DNA from 2 places in the Sporosarcina sp. AD_1 genome. Region 2 is predicted to be linked to the other one. Evidence: riboswitches for the same ligand, from Rfam matches in the RefSeq annotation. Region 2 holds a riboswitch; the other holds the start of a gene.

Region 1 (7,567 bases), on a different contig from region 2:
GGAGCAACTTTGATTCCTTCATTTGCGAGCGATCTGCAAAACGCTGTGCAGAGCATCGTTTTTCCGACATCAGATGCCGTTCCCATAACCATTAGACCGTTCATCCTTGCTTGCCTCCTCCCTTTTCCAATAAACCGCAACGCCATGATCCATTTCGATTGCCGTACTCGAAAGCTGGACAATTTTTTGGTGCAGCCGCCCAATCCATTCGGAGTAGATTCTTGTTTCTTCATAGATGGAGGCCGGTTCATCCAATACTTCATTGGACACGATGATGAAACGGGACGCCCGCTTCGCAATCGCCTGAATCGTCCGGATCACTTCATCCGCTTTTCGTTCCATGCACCCCGGTTGTCCGATGCAAGGCGCTCCGGTTTCCCATCCATCGTACATTTCATTCGCGAGCCACGTCGTCAGGCAGTCCCATAGGACGAAATCACCTTCCTGGATTTCGCTGAGTGCCTCTTCCAAGCGGGTCGGCTGCTCGATCGTCAACCAATTTTGTCCAACACGGTCCAACTGGTGCTTGCGGATCCGGCTCTCCATTTCCTCATCAGTTGCTGTTCCCGAAGCGATATAGATGAGGCGGCCGTGCGCTTCTTCCGCTTCTTTCACAAGTAACGCTTCCGCGAACGAACTCTTTCCCGAGCGGACCCCGCCGCTGATGAACGTCAGTTGGCTGCGAACCATCGATACAGCTCCTCTTTCAACAGATTCAACTCCGTTTCGCTTTTCATGCCGACTCGCAGCCAGCGGCCGTCCATCCCTTGAAAATTCTCTGAATGGCGCAAAACAATGCCTCGCGCGAGCATATCCGAATACAATTTGCGTGCGTCCCGGCCCTCTTCCAAGGAGAACGACAAGAAATTGGAGACCGAATCGGTTACCGTGCATCCTTCCGTCCTTAAAAAGGCGGCCATTTTTTCACGCTCTACTTTCGCATGTCCGATCGCCCGCTCCCGGTACTCCTGTTCACCTAGGCAGATCGCGCCAATTTCAGCTGCAATGCCGTTCACGTTCCAGTGGGGAGCTGTCTTCTTCATTTCTCCGATAATGAATGGATCCGCCGCGATATACCCTAGGCGAATACCGGGAATCGCATACATTTTCGTCATCGAACGTACGACGATCACGTGCGTGAATGCATCCAGTTCGGGGATGAAGGACAAGGATTCATCCACAAAATCAATGAACGCTTCATCGAGAACGACCTCAGTCCCGACTTCTCCTGCCCGCAAGATGATAGCCTTCAATTCTTCCCGAGTCGGCAGGATGCCCGTCGGATTGTTCGGTGTACAAAGGTAGATGACATCCGCCTGCTCCAAAGCGTCCAATATCGGTTGAAGCGGCAATTGAAAACCGTTTTCCTCCGATGCCACAATTGGCTGGATGTTCACTCCGTTTGCCCGCAAAGTCGCTTCATATTCTGAAAACGTCGGATGGACGACGATCGCCCGTTTGTCGCGATACCGTGCCGCTAAAAGCGCCAACAATTCCGCCGCTCCATTTCCTGCGAGCAATCTCGATGCATCCACTTCGTGAAAAGCAGCCACTGCTTGCTTAAAGGGCTCACCGTCTGGATGCGGGTAGGAAGATAACTTACACATCAGATCCGGCCATACATCCAGCACAGCTTGCGGTGGACCTTCCGGATTGCAGTTCTCACTAAAATCTAGTATTTGCTCCGGCGCCTCCAGTCCGAATCGCTTATAGAGCTGACGGGGGTTCGCCCCATGATCAGGCAATCGCATAAATCAACACTCCTACTCCGGTCATCACAAGCCAAAAAACAAACGCCACTGTATGCATTTGACGGATGGCCTTTTGAATATGCATCGCGCGAAGCGGTGTCGTGTCCGGCCCAATTTCCGGACGGTTCGACACAACGCCTCTGTATGTATTGGTTCCACCAAGTTTAACGCCAAGCTGCCATGCAGTCGCCGCTTCCAAATACCCGCTGTTCGGGCTCGGATGCCTGCCAGCATCCCGGAGCCACCCTGTAAGCCGCTTGGAGAAAGGCGTACCGGATTCATTCCGGGTCACCAGCATCATGAGGAAACCGGTGATCCGTGCGGGAATGAAATTCAATACATCATCCGCACGCGCCGAACATTTGCCGAATTGCTCATACCGTTCATCCCGGTAGCCGACCATGGAATCGAGCGTATTCACGGTTTTATAGAGCCATAATCCGGGTGCCCCGAAGAGAAACGCCCAAAATAAGGGGGATGTCACGCCGTCCGCCGTATTTTCGGAAACCGTCTCGATGGCGCCGCGTGCAATTTCCCCTTCTTGCAAATGCTCCGTATCCCTTCCAACAATCCAGGACAACTTTTCGCGCGCCTTCCCCATATCTCCCGCAGCAAGAGGTTCGTAAACATCCATCGCGGCGTCCTTCAAGCTTTTCTGTGCTAAGCCGATGGCGATCAGAAGAGCTTCGACCAAGATGCCTATGTATAGGTTGACTTGATACGCGATGCCGACAATAGCTAGGACGACAGCTGTTACAATGACAATCATGACGAGTAACAGGACTGCCCCTTTCGCCAAGCGGTATCGTCCTTGATTCAGCAAACTAGTCAATTTTGAAATAGACGTGCCGATCCATCTGATAGGATGGGGCCAGCTCGGTGGATCCCCGATGATGCGATCGAGAACAAACCCGATGGTGATGGCAATAAAATGTGCGGGAATCATACCGTCCATCCCTTCGCTTTCTTGTACGCGCGAATGGCGCGGATTGTGCACTCATACACGCCGTGACCAACCAGTTTGCCTAAAGGCGTAATGGGACCCGCGTACGGTAGCCTTTCTCCCCTTTGGGTTGCTGCCACTAACAAGCTATCCGTCGACGTGCCTGTCGCAATTGTCCCGGTGAGTGGATCCAAAATTTGCTCATCCTGAAGTGCCTTGGTCTTCGCTTCGGTCGCAGTAATCATCGCTTGGATAAATGCCTCATCCGGTAAATGTCCATTGACGATTACCCATGTGTTGATCGTCCCGATGCGCTGCTCCTGATCACGGGTTAGCGTCTTCGACACATCGACCGCATTGCCGACACCGGCCGTGACAGCAATAATAATGGAACCAAACTCTCCACTAAATTCTTCGATTTCTACATGCTCCGTCGTGACAGCCGTCATCATGCCGACCGTTTCCGTCAGATGGAAGCCTTCCCGTTCCAGATAGGCCGCATTTTCCGCTTGAACATCATCACAATTGTAATTCGCATCGACATGGCGGTTGACGAAAGCCCGATACCAGCCCATTCCAGCATTGTGCACAGCGGAAGATAGTGTTTTTAGCGGCTGATCGGCTGTTAGCGAAACATGTTTTGAGGAGACCTCAAACTGCTCTTTCGTGACGATGAATGGCTTCATTTCATCCATTGTATCAGGAAGGAGCGTCATCTGCGGTTTTGGCAATTCAGGATGCGGCTGGGTTTTGACCCGCGCTTCATAAACACTGCTGATCATAGAATCTTTAACTACATCAAGCGGGCTGCCGATCATGGCGATGCGTCCCTTCTCCATCAGCAGAAGCCGATCGCAATAGAGAGAAGCCAGGTTGATATCATGGAAAACCGAGACGACCGTGACGCCTTTTTCAACCGCATGGCTGCGCACGGTATCAAGCAGTTGTTGCTGGTGTGCAATATCGAGATGGTTTGTCGGTTCATCCAGCAATAAAATCGGTGCTTCCTGGGCCAGCGCCTGGGCCACGAAGACTCGCTGCTGCTCCCCGCCTGACAAAATTTCAATCGGTGTATGTTCGTATTTGGTTACGCCGGTATACGCCATCGCTTCCTGCACCGCTCGTTCATCCTCTTTGGACCAAGTTGAGAATAGCCCGGACTGGTGCGGATATCTGCCGAGCGATACGGTTTCTTTGACGGAATGCGAAAAAGCATGGGCATGAAGCTGCGGCAGCACCGCGACTTTTTGCGCGAATTGTTTCTGTGAATAAACACTCGCATCCTGCCCGTCGATTTCAACAGTGCCTTCCTGTTTCGGCAAAATACCAGAGATGATTTTCAGCAAGGTTGATTTCCCGCTTCCGTTCGGGCCTAAGATGCCGAGAATTTCTCCTTTATTCACTTCAAATGAGATATGCTGGACGACCGGTTCCTTCCCGTATCCCCCTGACAGATTTTGCACCTTGAGCATCTTACATGGCCCCTTTCCGTCTCTGTCGATAAAAGATGTATGCGAATACTGGTGCACCGATGAAAGAAGTGATGACACCGACAGGAAGTTCTGAAGGTGAAATGATCGTCCGTGCAATTAGATCACAAATTATTAATAACGTGGCTCCATTCAAGAAGGAAAGCGTCAGTAAATGACGGTGATCCGCTCCCCATAGCAGCCTTGTCATATGAGGGACAACGAGTCCGACGAAGCCGATCGTTCCGGACACCGCCACAGCAGAACCCGTTAAAATGGAACCGCCTATGAGAATCATAAATTTGCGGCGACGAACGTTGACGCCCAAATGATGCGCCCGCTCTTCGCCGAACAGCATGGCGTTCAGCTCTCGCCGGTTGAGCCAGAGGATGAAAGAGCCAATGATAACGAACGGCAGCACCATAACGATATATTTCCAGCCGCGCATCGACACGCTTCCTAACAGCCAGCCGATAATTTGCCGCAGCTCTTCCCCTGTCAGCGCAATCATTAGGGACAGAACCGAGCCGAGGAACGACCCGAAAATGATGCCCGTCAAGATGATCGTCTCCATCTTCATGGAACGGTCGACGAGTCTCGCAAATCCGAGAACAAGGAACATCGTTACCGCGGCGCCGACCATGCTAAAGATTGGCAACGTATACGCGCCCAGCATCGGAATGGATAAGCCAAAAAAGAGTGTCACAACCGCACCTACCGAGGCGCCGGATGACACTCCGAGGGTGTATGGATCGGCTAGCGGATTTTTCAGCAATCCTTGGAACGCAGCGCCCGCAATGGCAAGCGATGCACCGACAAGGCCAGCCAATAGGACACGCGGCATGCGGATTTTCCATAGGATATTCGTTGCTGTAGTATCCGACGAATCCCAGAACGTGCTCAGTGGCACTTTCACGGTTCCGATGGATACACCGAGCCATACCGCCACAGCCAGTGTGGCGGCACTCACGATGTAGGCGATGCCTGTTTTATTCACCGAACGCCTCTGGATAAATGGCTTTAGCCACTTCTTCCAGGCCAAGCGCCAGGCGAGGACCTGTCCGGCTCGTCATATTCTCATCAACTTGAATGACGCGGTCTTCTTTGACAGCTGTAATATCGCTGAAGCCGTCGCGGTTTTTCACGCTCTCCACGATATCCGGCACATAGCTGTACATGACGATGATGACGTCAGGGTTTTGCTTCACGATTTCTTCCGGGCTGATCAATGCCCAGCCATCTGCCGTCACAACGTTTTCAGCACCGATCATATCAAGCATTTCCTGCATGAATGTCCCTTTGCCAGGTGCATAAATGTCAGGTGCATCGGATGTTTCAACGAAGACACGCTTCTTTGTCTCGACGTCTTTCGTTTTCGCAACGACTTCGTCCACTTTCGCTTTCATGTCCGCTACGATTTTTTCAGCTTCTTCCGTCTTACCTGTTGCTTCTCCGATCGTGTTGATCGTTTCATATGTCTCTTCGAAGTTCATCGCATTTTTCACGACAAACACTGGAATGCCCGCGTCGCGGATTTGCTGCCAGCCTTCTTCACCGGAGCTTTGTCCCATTTCATTCGCGAACACAACGTCTGGGCCCATGGCAATAATCTGCTCGACATTGAATTGCATGCCGCCGACTTTTTCCTTTTCCAGTGCCTCTTCCGGATAGTTATCGAAGTCAGTAACTCCGACAATTTCATCATTCAAACCAAGAGCGAAAAGGATTTCTGTGTTGCTCGCTTGCAAGGAAACAATTTTCTTAGGTGCTTCCTCAAATGTAATTTCATTGCCAACCGCATCGGTCAATGTCACCGGGAACGCAGGAGCTGCCTGCTCGGCATCGCCAGCTGTCTGTCCACTTGTTTGCTCTGTTGCATCCTCTTTCTTCGGCTCATCCGACGTGCCACATGCCGTCAAAAGCAATACGGCAAATACAGCCGTCAACCAAAGCTGCCAAAACTTCTTCATTCTGTCTTCCTCCTATTGATTCCAAACAAAAATCCCCCGTCATATGAACGGAGGACAACGTCTAGTAAAAATTCGGCCGCGCCAAAGCGCACCGACTCTTCACCAAACCTATCCTCGTAGGGTTGCGGGTGATTCACAAAGGCAGGTCTCCTGGCTCGTACTTCAATCGCATACCGCGCCTTCCCGGATCAGATCCAGTGGCATCAGGCGGATAGCTCGCACTTACAGTGGCGGGACCGCGCCGGCTTCGAACCGGCTTCCCTTTTAACCCCGTCGTTGATGGCGGGGCACCTTCATGTTCGGATATGTAATTGTGTACGCAACCATTATACTATAAAACATTTCCTTGTCGATAGACGGAAAGTTGGAGAGGGATTTGCAAGTGTTGAGGAATGACGAGTTTCCTGTGTTTGTGGTGTGGCTTACATTCTGAGAACGGAGCGGCTGGTACGCGAAGAGGATTACGTAATTGGAAAGCTGATGGCGCGCTGAATGCACTTCACAATTTAAGGGGTTTCGGTTGTAGACTTGATACTGCGAGCATGCCTGGTGTGGAAGTGAGGGCGATTTATATTTGGGGCCGGGTGGATTTCATATGGCGAGGAAAACATACGAGCTGTATGGAACCGGATACGAGCGGTTACGAATTTATTGGAGAGGTTCGGAAGGAAATACGAGCGGTCGCAAGTCGAATACGAGCGGTAAAAAATTTTTACGAGAGGTTCAAAACGAGATTCGAGCGGTTACAAAGTTATTCGAGAGGTTGGAAGCGTGATTCGAGCGGTAAATGAAACATACGAGAGGTTCGGAAGCAAATACGAGCGGTTCGAAACGTGGTACGTCGGGTTACAAAATTCCCCTCAGCTGGCTGGACAAGATTCGAGCGGTCGCAAGTCGGATACGAGCGATAAAAAATTATTACGAGAGGTTCAAAACGTGATTTGAGCGGTTGCAAGTTGGATACGAGCGGTAAAAAAATTATACGAGAGGTTCAAAACGAGATTCGAGCGGTTACAAAGTTTTACGAGAGGTTCGAAACGTGATTCGAGCGGTAAACGAAATATACGAGAGGTTCGGAAGCAAATACGAGCGGTTACACAAATATCAAGCAGTTACGTCCTACATTCAAAGGTCCCCGTTCAGATGAATAACAAAACAACCCCCGCCTCTCCCGCGGAACCGGGAAAGACGGGGGTTTTCCTTACATTCTTTCAGGCGCTGCGACGCCGATGAGTTTCAAGGCGTTGGCAACTGTTGTGCGTGTTGCGGTGACGAGGGCCAGACGGGCTTCGGATAGGTCGCGGTTGTCTGGGTCGAGCACTTTTTCTGCGTTGTAGAAGCTGTGGAAGGTAGCCGCCAGCTCCTGGATGTATGTTGCGATGCGGTGTGGCGAGCGCAGGCGTGCTGCGTCCGCGACGACTTTCGGGAAGTCGC
Region 2 (7,567 bases):
AACAACTCTAACATGATACACCGCCTCCTAACAAGAAACATTTGTTCTTATCATATCACAGGTATATACCGAGCACAGCTGGTTGGATTGATTCTAGGACAGGTCTCATTCTTTTTAACGTTGTTGTTGTTTAAACCGGAAGGTCTATCGCCGGAATGCGTGGCGATTTTGGCAACATGAACATCAGGACGGCAAAGAGTAGCACGCCGAAGCCCGATAGAAAATACAGCGACATATGCCACTATGTCTGTTCCGCGATGTACCCTGTCATAAACCAGCCAATCATTCCTCCATGACTATTGCTAGAGATGTACAACGCTGTAGCAATACTCATGAACTGCCGGTGAATTTCCTCACTTATGTACGCAAGAGCCGCGGCAGGCACGCCAGCCAGCGCAAAGCCTTGGATGAACCGCAATGCGACAATGAATATATGTTATAGAAGGAACGGAATGACCAAACCGAGCAAGGAAATATAGAAGACATGGCAGCCTTTCCAGTCCGACATGAAACCGAGGACAATCAGCCCCGCAATCAACCCCAGCGTCGTCTTCGACATCGCCATACTCGCGAATTTCACCTATATATTAAATTCCTTTGTGAATAAAGGCAGAAGCAGCTACATCGCATACATCGATGCAAAAATAAAAAACGACGCGAACCCGAGCCCCATGACCATCTTCCAAAATTGCGGATCTCTTGTCGTGTATCCTTCATGCTTCAATGTCTCACACCCTGTCGTCATCTTAGTATTCTTTTCATATAACAGTGCGAACTTTCAAGTGTGGTACGAGAATTGCAAAACACCATGCACCTATTGAATAAGTGCCTGGTGTTTTAAGATACTATTGCTCTATTCCTTAATGATCAACCTCCGCGTCCCGCTTTACAAACACATTCACAATGGACCCCATCTGCTTGACGCCAACAATGAGGCCTGACCAGGCAGAGGAGTAGCACTCCGTATCATCGCACGACTTTTCGGTCAGCCTCTGTTCGTAGTCTACGTAGATGGTACCTGCTTTTTTGCCGGTTGCCTTAATGTGGAATGTATTTGTATCCGCGTCAAACGTGATTTCTGCAATGTCCGCGGAATTCACACTAAGTTTGTATTTACCTTTGTACTCTGCTATTTCTTTGTACACGGCTGACAGTTCTTCCTTGAGCACTTTGATGTCGTAATAGGTTTGTTCTTTCTTCGATTGTGCCTCAATGCCATATCGGACTTCTTTCCCGTCTTCAAGCTTCAGCGTCGCAATATATTGGCCAGGTTGATCGATCGATATGGAAACAGTAGAGAATTCGTCTTCCTTAAATGGGACTTGGTCGGACAGCTGTTTCCCTTCCATCGTTGACAAGGCGATTGTTTTGACTTTTCCTTGATGGCCATATAATTTAGCTTCCGTCGCTGCCATTTCCTCCGTCTCTTCCAGCGTCAGCTGCAGCTCGCCGTTTACCTTTTTCACATGCACATTGTACTTCTTGTAATCCTTCACAGTAGAGCCTTTGATCGGAGTTCCTAGCAAGTTCAATAGACCAGTCCCTTCTTTCAAGGGGACGAGCTGGATTTTATCCTCGGTATAGCCTTCTTTGCCAGCCACTTTAAACACTTTGAAGACGCCATTACCCGCGTCCGTTTGCCCAATCTGAACGGATGTCCATTTTAACTCACTCGCCTTGATTGTCAGCATGGACGGTTTCGCCTCTTCCGTTGCTTTCAGCATCTTCGCAGCCTGCCCTCTCGTGATTGGCGCGTTCGGGCTGAACGTAGTTGGGGTTGTTCCCGTCGTAATGCCAAGTGCATAAATGGCAAGGATGTTCTCTCGGTGAGATAGTGAATTCTCAATATCGGTGAATGGATTATTCGTAACTGATTCACGTGGCAGATCGAATGCTTTGACGAGAATCGATGCCATCTGTCCTCGCTTAATTGGATCATTCGGGCCAAATCGGCCATCGCCGTAGCCGCTAATAATTCCATTCTCCGACAATGCTGCGATCGCTTTGTATGAACCGTTCGATGTCGAGACATCCTTAAAACCAGGGTTTTTGACATTGGCCGTATCTAAATTGGTCATCTTTGCAATAATGGAGGCAGCCTGCCCTCGTGTAATCGGATTACCTGGTTTAAATGTCCCATCCGGATAGCCACCAATAATATGGCGGTCAGCGAGATCGTATACTGCGTCTGCAAAGTGCTTCGTTGGCGGTACATCAGAAAACTTTTTCGAGCTTTCGGCAAAACTGGCTGCCGGCATACTTCCGGCGAGCAGAAGTGCACCTGCAATCGAAAGTAGTCGTTTCTTCATTTCTTCATTCTCCTCTCCTTTGTAGTTGATTCACAATGAACCTAGCTTTACTTTCCCTTCGTCCCCCACTGTTCCCGGTGCCGATTTAATCCTTCTTCTCCATAAACCGTCCGGATAAAATGCTCTTCTGCCCGCTTCGTCCGAATGTTGAGCTTGATATCGCAGATGTCGCAATTTCCATATTCCGGATCGGAAAGGAATCGTAGATCATCGTAGTCTTCGATAATTTGTGAGAAATCCCCTTGGAGCCATTTATCCAAAATGGCTTCTTGCTTTGAACCTTCCTTCGCAAATCGTTTTAAGTAGAGGATGTTTTCTTTCGCCATTTGGCCGAGAGAGTGACCAGCCGAATACCGGTTCACTTCTTTCCATCCCTCCTCCAGCACATCTGTTATCAGATAGTCGGGCGGGTTGTCTGTCACTTTTTGCATGAGCATATACAACATGACCTGCGCCACCATAGAGCTGTCGCGTTCCAGCTGCTCCGTTGAGATGCCAGCAAACTGCCCCCGGATCCTTTGCGCTGGTTCAGATGGATCAATTGGATCGTTCATATGCAATAATCGATGCAGAAATACCGCATAATGCGCTCTGGTCACTGGCTTTTCCGGGTTATAAAAACCGAAATCCCCTGTCGTGATGCCATTCGAATAGAGGGCTTTAATATACTTGCTGGAAGGATGCGTTTTCGGCACATCCATAAAATCCAGATCCACTTTTATTTTCAGGTCAAAAGCAATCGTCAGCACCTTGGCCATCTCAGCGCGGGTAATCGGTTGGTTTGGATTCAAATTTCCCTTTGCATCCGGCTCGAAGATCCCTGCTTGCTGTAACTTCTTGATGTCATTGTAGAAGGCGTTCTTCGGGGAAACATCTTTGAATGGAACGAACTTCTTTGTGGCAGGCAATTTGACCGCCCGGTTGACGAGTGCTGCCGCGTGTTTCCGCGTAATCACTTCTGTCGGCCTGAATTCCCCATTTTCATAGCCACTAATAATATGACGATCCCGCATTTCATGGATAATTTCGTAGTATGGGCTGTTCTTGGAAACATCCTTAAAAGGACTTACTACTTCAGCCTCTGCCTGAATAGGTGCGATAACGGCGGGCACCATAATTGCAGCCACCAACACCATGCTTAGTATTTTGTTTTTATTCAATGAAAATCCTCCTATTCCTACACTGTTTATGTAAGCACCGTACAGACGGAGTTTTTCGAAAAAAGTTTCAAAATTTTTATGTCTCTCACTCTAATTTCTTATGAATCGCATTTCCATAATTGGAATGATCATGCAAGAGGACCTATCTTATTCTGCTACTGTTTAGAAGCCCTTTATCTATGTTGATCAAGCAAAATCAGATTTCCATCCGGGTCTTCAATTGTGAGGCTTGCAGGACCTTCTCCCGTTTCATCCGCCTCCGTCAATAGCTTGGCCCCCTTTGCTTTGAGTTGCTTTTGGAGGTCTCGGATATCCGTGAAAGCATCCAGGTTTTCAGCATTTTGATTCCATCCTGGATTGAAAGTGAGAATGTTCTTTTCAAACATGCCTTGAAATAGGCCAATAACGGTGTCTTCATTCTTCAGGATGAGCCAGTTTTGTGTTATATCCCCGCCTAGAGTTTGGAAACCTAGTTTTTCATAAAATGCTTTTGACTTGTGAATGTCCTTTACACGTAGACTTACTGAAAATGCACCTAGTTTCATTCGAATCCTCCTAGAATTTATTTAAGAATGATATCCTTTCAAGTAACTTAGAAATCCTTCGTTATCGACAAGACATGTTCTTTGACAGCTTCCTTTTCTTCATCCGTCATAGGAGTTAAGCTGAAATGTTCTAACACCATCGTATTCTGTGCTTGAAAGTTCTCTACATTCTCATCAGTAATCAGTATCGTTGACGGTTCTTGAAGTTGCTTGTTGCGATTTTTAGTTTTCCCAGTTTGGGTTACTTTCGATATCGTAGAGGTTATATGCTTCACTTCGGTATTCAAATAATTCCCCTGTAAATCATAAAAGTCTTCAATTGTTTTACTGTCTGTTTTTATATAGTTCTTTCCTTCCTCATTTGTAGTGATCGCATTTACCCTCACATAACCGTTCTTTTCAAATAAACCGTTTTCTCTTTCTTCGGATGTTTCAGTGAAGAATGCTTCGATATGCTGGATCCTTTCCACTTTACTGCATCCATTCAAAAAAGAAATGGTTAGTATTAGTAAGCTTATTTCCATAAATTTTCTTTGCAACTCCACTTCTCCCTTCCGGACGGTAAGATAGCTCTCGTTACACCATCACACTAGCTATATCTCCTCATATACTTCTCGTCATTTCTCATTTGTTGCGTAGAACATCTTTTGATTAACCTTAAGCAGAGACAATGCATTTTTAGCAAAACACACATCATAAAAAACACTAGTGATTCTTGGAGTATTACACTCCGAAACGTATAGATTTTATATAAACAATCTGTAAAAGGACAAAAACTCTAGTATCCTTTTGTGGCAACTCTCTATTACAATCTGCTTGCTCCCTTAGTATTCGTTGTTTTCTTTGCACTCTCCATATTGTATCATTTGTTTTCCGAATTTTCTTTCTGCAGCATTTGAATCCTCTCTTCTTTTCGTTGCTTCATGTGATCAGTCACATGATGGATTCTTCTTTTGTTTACAAAGCCGGCAGGAGCCAGAAAAAATCGGGGGTATTAAATAGCTTGAACTTATGGAATCCCCGCATCACGCAACCTCCAAAGCATAAGTCTTCTATTTCAAATTAAGTTTACAAACTATATAACTTTCTATATACTTGGCATGAATCATAACATCAAAAAAATATTAGTAGATTTAGGTTTCTCAAGCAGCACCATCCATGCTATTGAGACGAAGAGGGAAGTTGGTGAGAGTCCAACACGAACCCGTCACTGTAATCGACTAGGAACACCACGTGAGTCCACTGTGCCAAAAGCATGGGAAGGAGTGGCTTTCCGCTACGTCGTAAGTCAGGAGACCTGCCTATTTCGATAATCAGCTTCCTCGGGAATGGGATTGCTTGAAGTGTCAGATTTGCCGTCCGTAACGATCGGATCATGCCGATCTTCCTTTTCATGCGCTTTCCTTCCGAGGAAAAGCGCTTTTTTGATGTTTACAATCCAGAGGAGGAAATTAGTTTGAACAACATGATGAAACGTTGGGGCTTGTTTAGTCTTATCTTCGTTCTATCCTTGGCGCTTTTAGCAGGCTGCGGATCGAATTCGGCTGACTCTCCCAAAACTCAAGAGGAAACACCGACTACAGAAACAACCTACCAAACCCAAGGGGAAGATCAAGATACTCCTCTTTTCCCAGCATCATTCACCGATGATGCCGGTCGTGAAGTAACCATTGAAAAAGAACCGGAAACCCTTATCTCTGTTCAAACGAGTAATACGGAGATTTTATATGCACTAGGGGCGGGCGATCGCCTTATCGGTGTATCAGATTACTGCAATTACCCACCGGAAGCTCTCGAAGTTCAAAAAGTGGGCGGACAAGATATGGATGCAGAGCTGATCATGACCCTTCAGCCGGACGTTATATTCGTTACAAAATACCATTTCGACAACCATGAAGACATTTTGAAACAATATGAAGAAGCGGGCATCAAAGTCGTTGTGACAGGCAGCGCCACATCGTTTGAGGACGCCTACCAAACAATGAGAATGCTTGCAACTGCCACTGGCACGCCAGACAAGGCTGAAGAAATTATTCAGGATATGAAAGATCGCCGTGCTGCGATAGAGGAAAAAGCGAAAGAAATCACTGAGTCGAAAAAAGTGTGGGTCGAAGTATCTCCTGGTCCCGACATCTTTACGACCGGCACGAATACATTCATGCATGAAATGCTGGAAACCATTCACGCTACCAATGCCGCGGAAGACCATGAAGGTTGGGTAAAACTTACGGAAGAAGAAATTGTTGCACTAAATCCTGATGTCATTATTACGACGTATGGCTATTATGTCGACAATCCTGCAGAAGGCGTATTGGCACGTGATGGCTGGAAGGAAGTCAATGCTGTTAAAAACAAACAAGTATTTGATGTTGACAGTGATACCGTCACACGTCCGGGTCCACGCTTAATTGAAGGAGTCGAGCAGCTTGCGAAACTTATTTATCCAGAAGTTTTTGGGGAATAAAATCAGTTGGCTTTATATCGCAAGTATCGGGGTTGTACTTTGTGCAACCCTTCTCGGCGTATTTATCAGCAGTGTAAAATTTCCGATCGCCACTATTCTACATATCGTTGCAGAGAAAACACTCGGCTTCGGCTGGCTGGCAGATGTTCCTAAGAATGAAGAACTGATCATTTGGAACATCCGTGTCCCGCGTGTGTTATTAGCCTTTTTAGTAGGCGCTTCACTATCGCTCGCAGGGGCCGCCTTCCAAGGGCTTTTGCGGAATCCTTTAGCCGATCCCTATACCATCGGTGTTTCATCAGGTTCAGCTCTAGGCGCTGTGACAGTTTTATTTTTCCAATACACCATTTGGGGACTGGGCGGATATACACTTCCTGTCGTAGCGATTGGTAGCGGATTTCTTACGTTATTCATCGTCTTCGGGCTCGTCCGGCTAAGCAGCAGAAGCCTGGCGATTGAAACGATCATCCTTGCGGGTATTATTGTCGGTGCTTTCGTCGGAGCGCTCACTTCCTTGATGATTGCCTTAGGGGACCGTGATGCGATGGCGCAAATCATCTACTGGCTGTACGGCAGTGTCGCGATGCGCGGATGGAGCCATGTCCAGCTGATCATCCCCTTCCTCATAATCGGTGCCATTATTCTGCTTGCCCATTACCGGGAACTAAATGCCTTAGCCCTCGGCGAGGAGGCGGCCGATCACATAGGTGTTAATGTAAAACGGGGGAAAATCTTCGTTTTGATTGGCGCATCGCTTTTAACGGGCTCGTCGGTTGCCGTTTCAGGATCAATTGGCTTCGTCGGATTGGTTGTCCCCCACCTCGTGCGGCTTATGACCGGTCCTAACCATCGAAATGTCCTGCCGCTATCCATGTTGCTCGGCGGTTCGTTCCTTGTATTGGCTGACTTGCTTGCCAGGACCGTGATTGCTCCGAAAGAGTTGCCCATTGGTGTCATCACTGCCCTGATCGGTGCGCCGGTGTTTGCGTTTCTATTAATTCGAGATCGTATTGGAAGAGGGGAAAATCGATGATTACAGTCGAACATCTCGCAGGTGGATACGGAAAGACACCGATCATCCGCGACCTT

The links. A riboswitch is a leader RNA that binds a small molecule or an ion and turns the genes downstream of it on or off. The one in region 2 is predicted to bind cobalamin.
Region 1: it holds a riboswitch for cobalamin, as region 2 does, so the genes downstream of both, ACSW3C_RS09840 (ABC transporter substrate-binding protein) here and ACSW3C_RS12595 (ABC transporter substrate-binding protein) in region 2, are expected to answer to the same signal.

What each region holds. Positions count from the first base shown of each region.
Region 1 covers NZ_JBPVIR010000004.1:268,961-276,527, forward strand. The annotation lists gene ACSW3C_RS09810 (cobyric acid synthase) at 1-104, opposite strand, end outside; gene ACSW3C_RS09815 (bifunctional adenosylcobinamide kinase/adenosylcobinamide-phosphate guanylyltransferase) at 70-690, opposite strand; gene cobD (threonine-phosphate decarboxylase CobD) at 672-1,751, opposite strand; gene cbiB (adenosylcobinamide-phosphate synthase CbiB) at 1,738-2,694, opposite strand; gene ACSW3C_RS09830 (adenosylcobinamide amidohydrolase) at 2,694-4,166, opposite strand; gene ACSW3C_RS09835 (FecCD family ABC transporter permease) at 4,168-5,160, opposite strand; gene ACSW3C_RS09840 (ABC transporter substrate-binding protein) at 5,153-6,133, opposite strand; cobalamin riboswitch at 6,257-6,443, opposite strand; gene ACSW3C_RS09845 (hypothetical protein) at 6,729-6,908, shown strand; gene ACSW3C_RS09850 (hypothetical protein) at 6,905-7,078, shown strand; gene argS (arginine--tRNA ligase) at 7,335-7,567, opposite strand, start outside.
Region 2 covers NZ_JBPVIR010000006.1:51,704-59,270, reverse strand. The annotation lists gene ACSW3C_RS12625 (hypothetical protein) at 1-14, opposite strand, end outside; gene ACSW3C_RS12620 (hypothetical protein) at 437-580, opposite strand; gene ACSW3C_RS12615 (S-layer homology domain-containing protein) at 861-2,309, opposite strand; gene ACSW3C_RS12610 (S-layer homology domain-containing protein) at 2,357-3,469, opposite strand; gene ACSW3C_RS12605 (VOC family protein) at 3,643-4,014, opposite strand; gene ACSW3C_RS12600 (hypothetical protein) at 4,062-4,484, opposite strand; cobalamin riboswitch at 5,133-5,333, shown strand; gene ACSW3C_RS12595 (ABC transporter substrate-binding protein) at 5,483-6,478, shown strand; gene ACSW3C_RS12590 (FecCD family ABC transporter permease) at 6,441-7,511, shown strand; gene ACSW3C_RS12585 (ABC transporter ATP-binding protein) at 7,508-7,567, shown strand, end outside.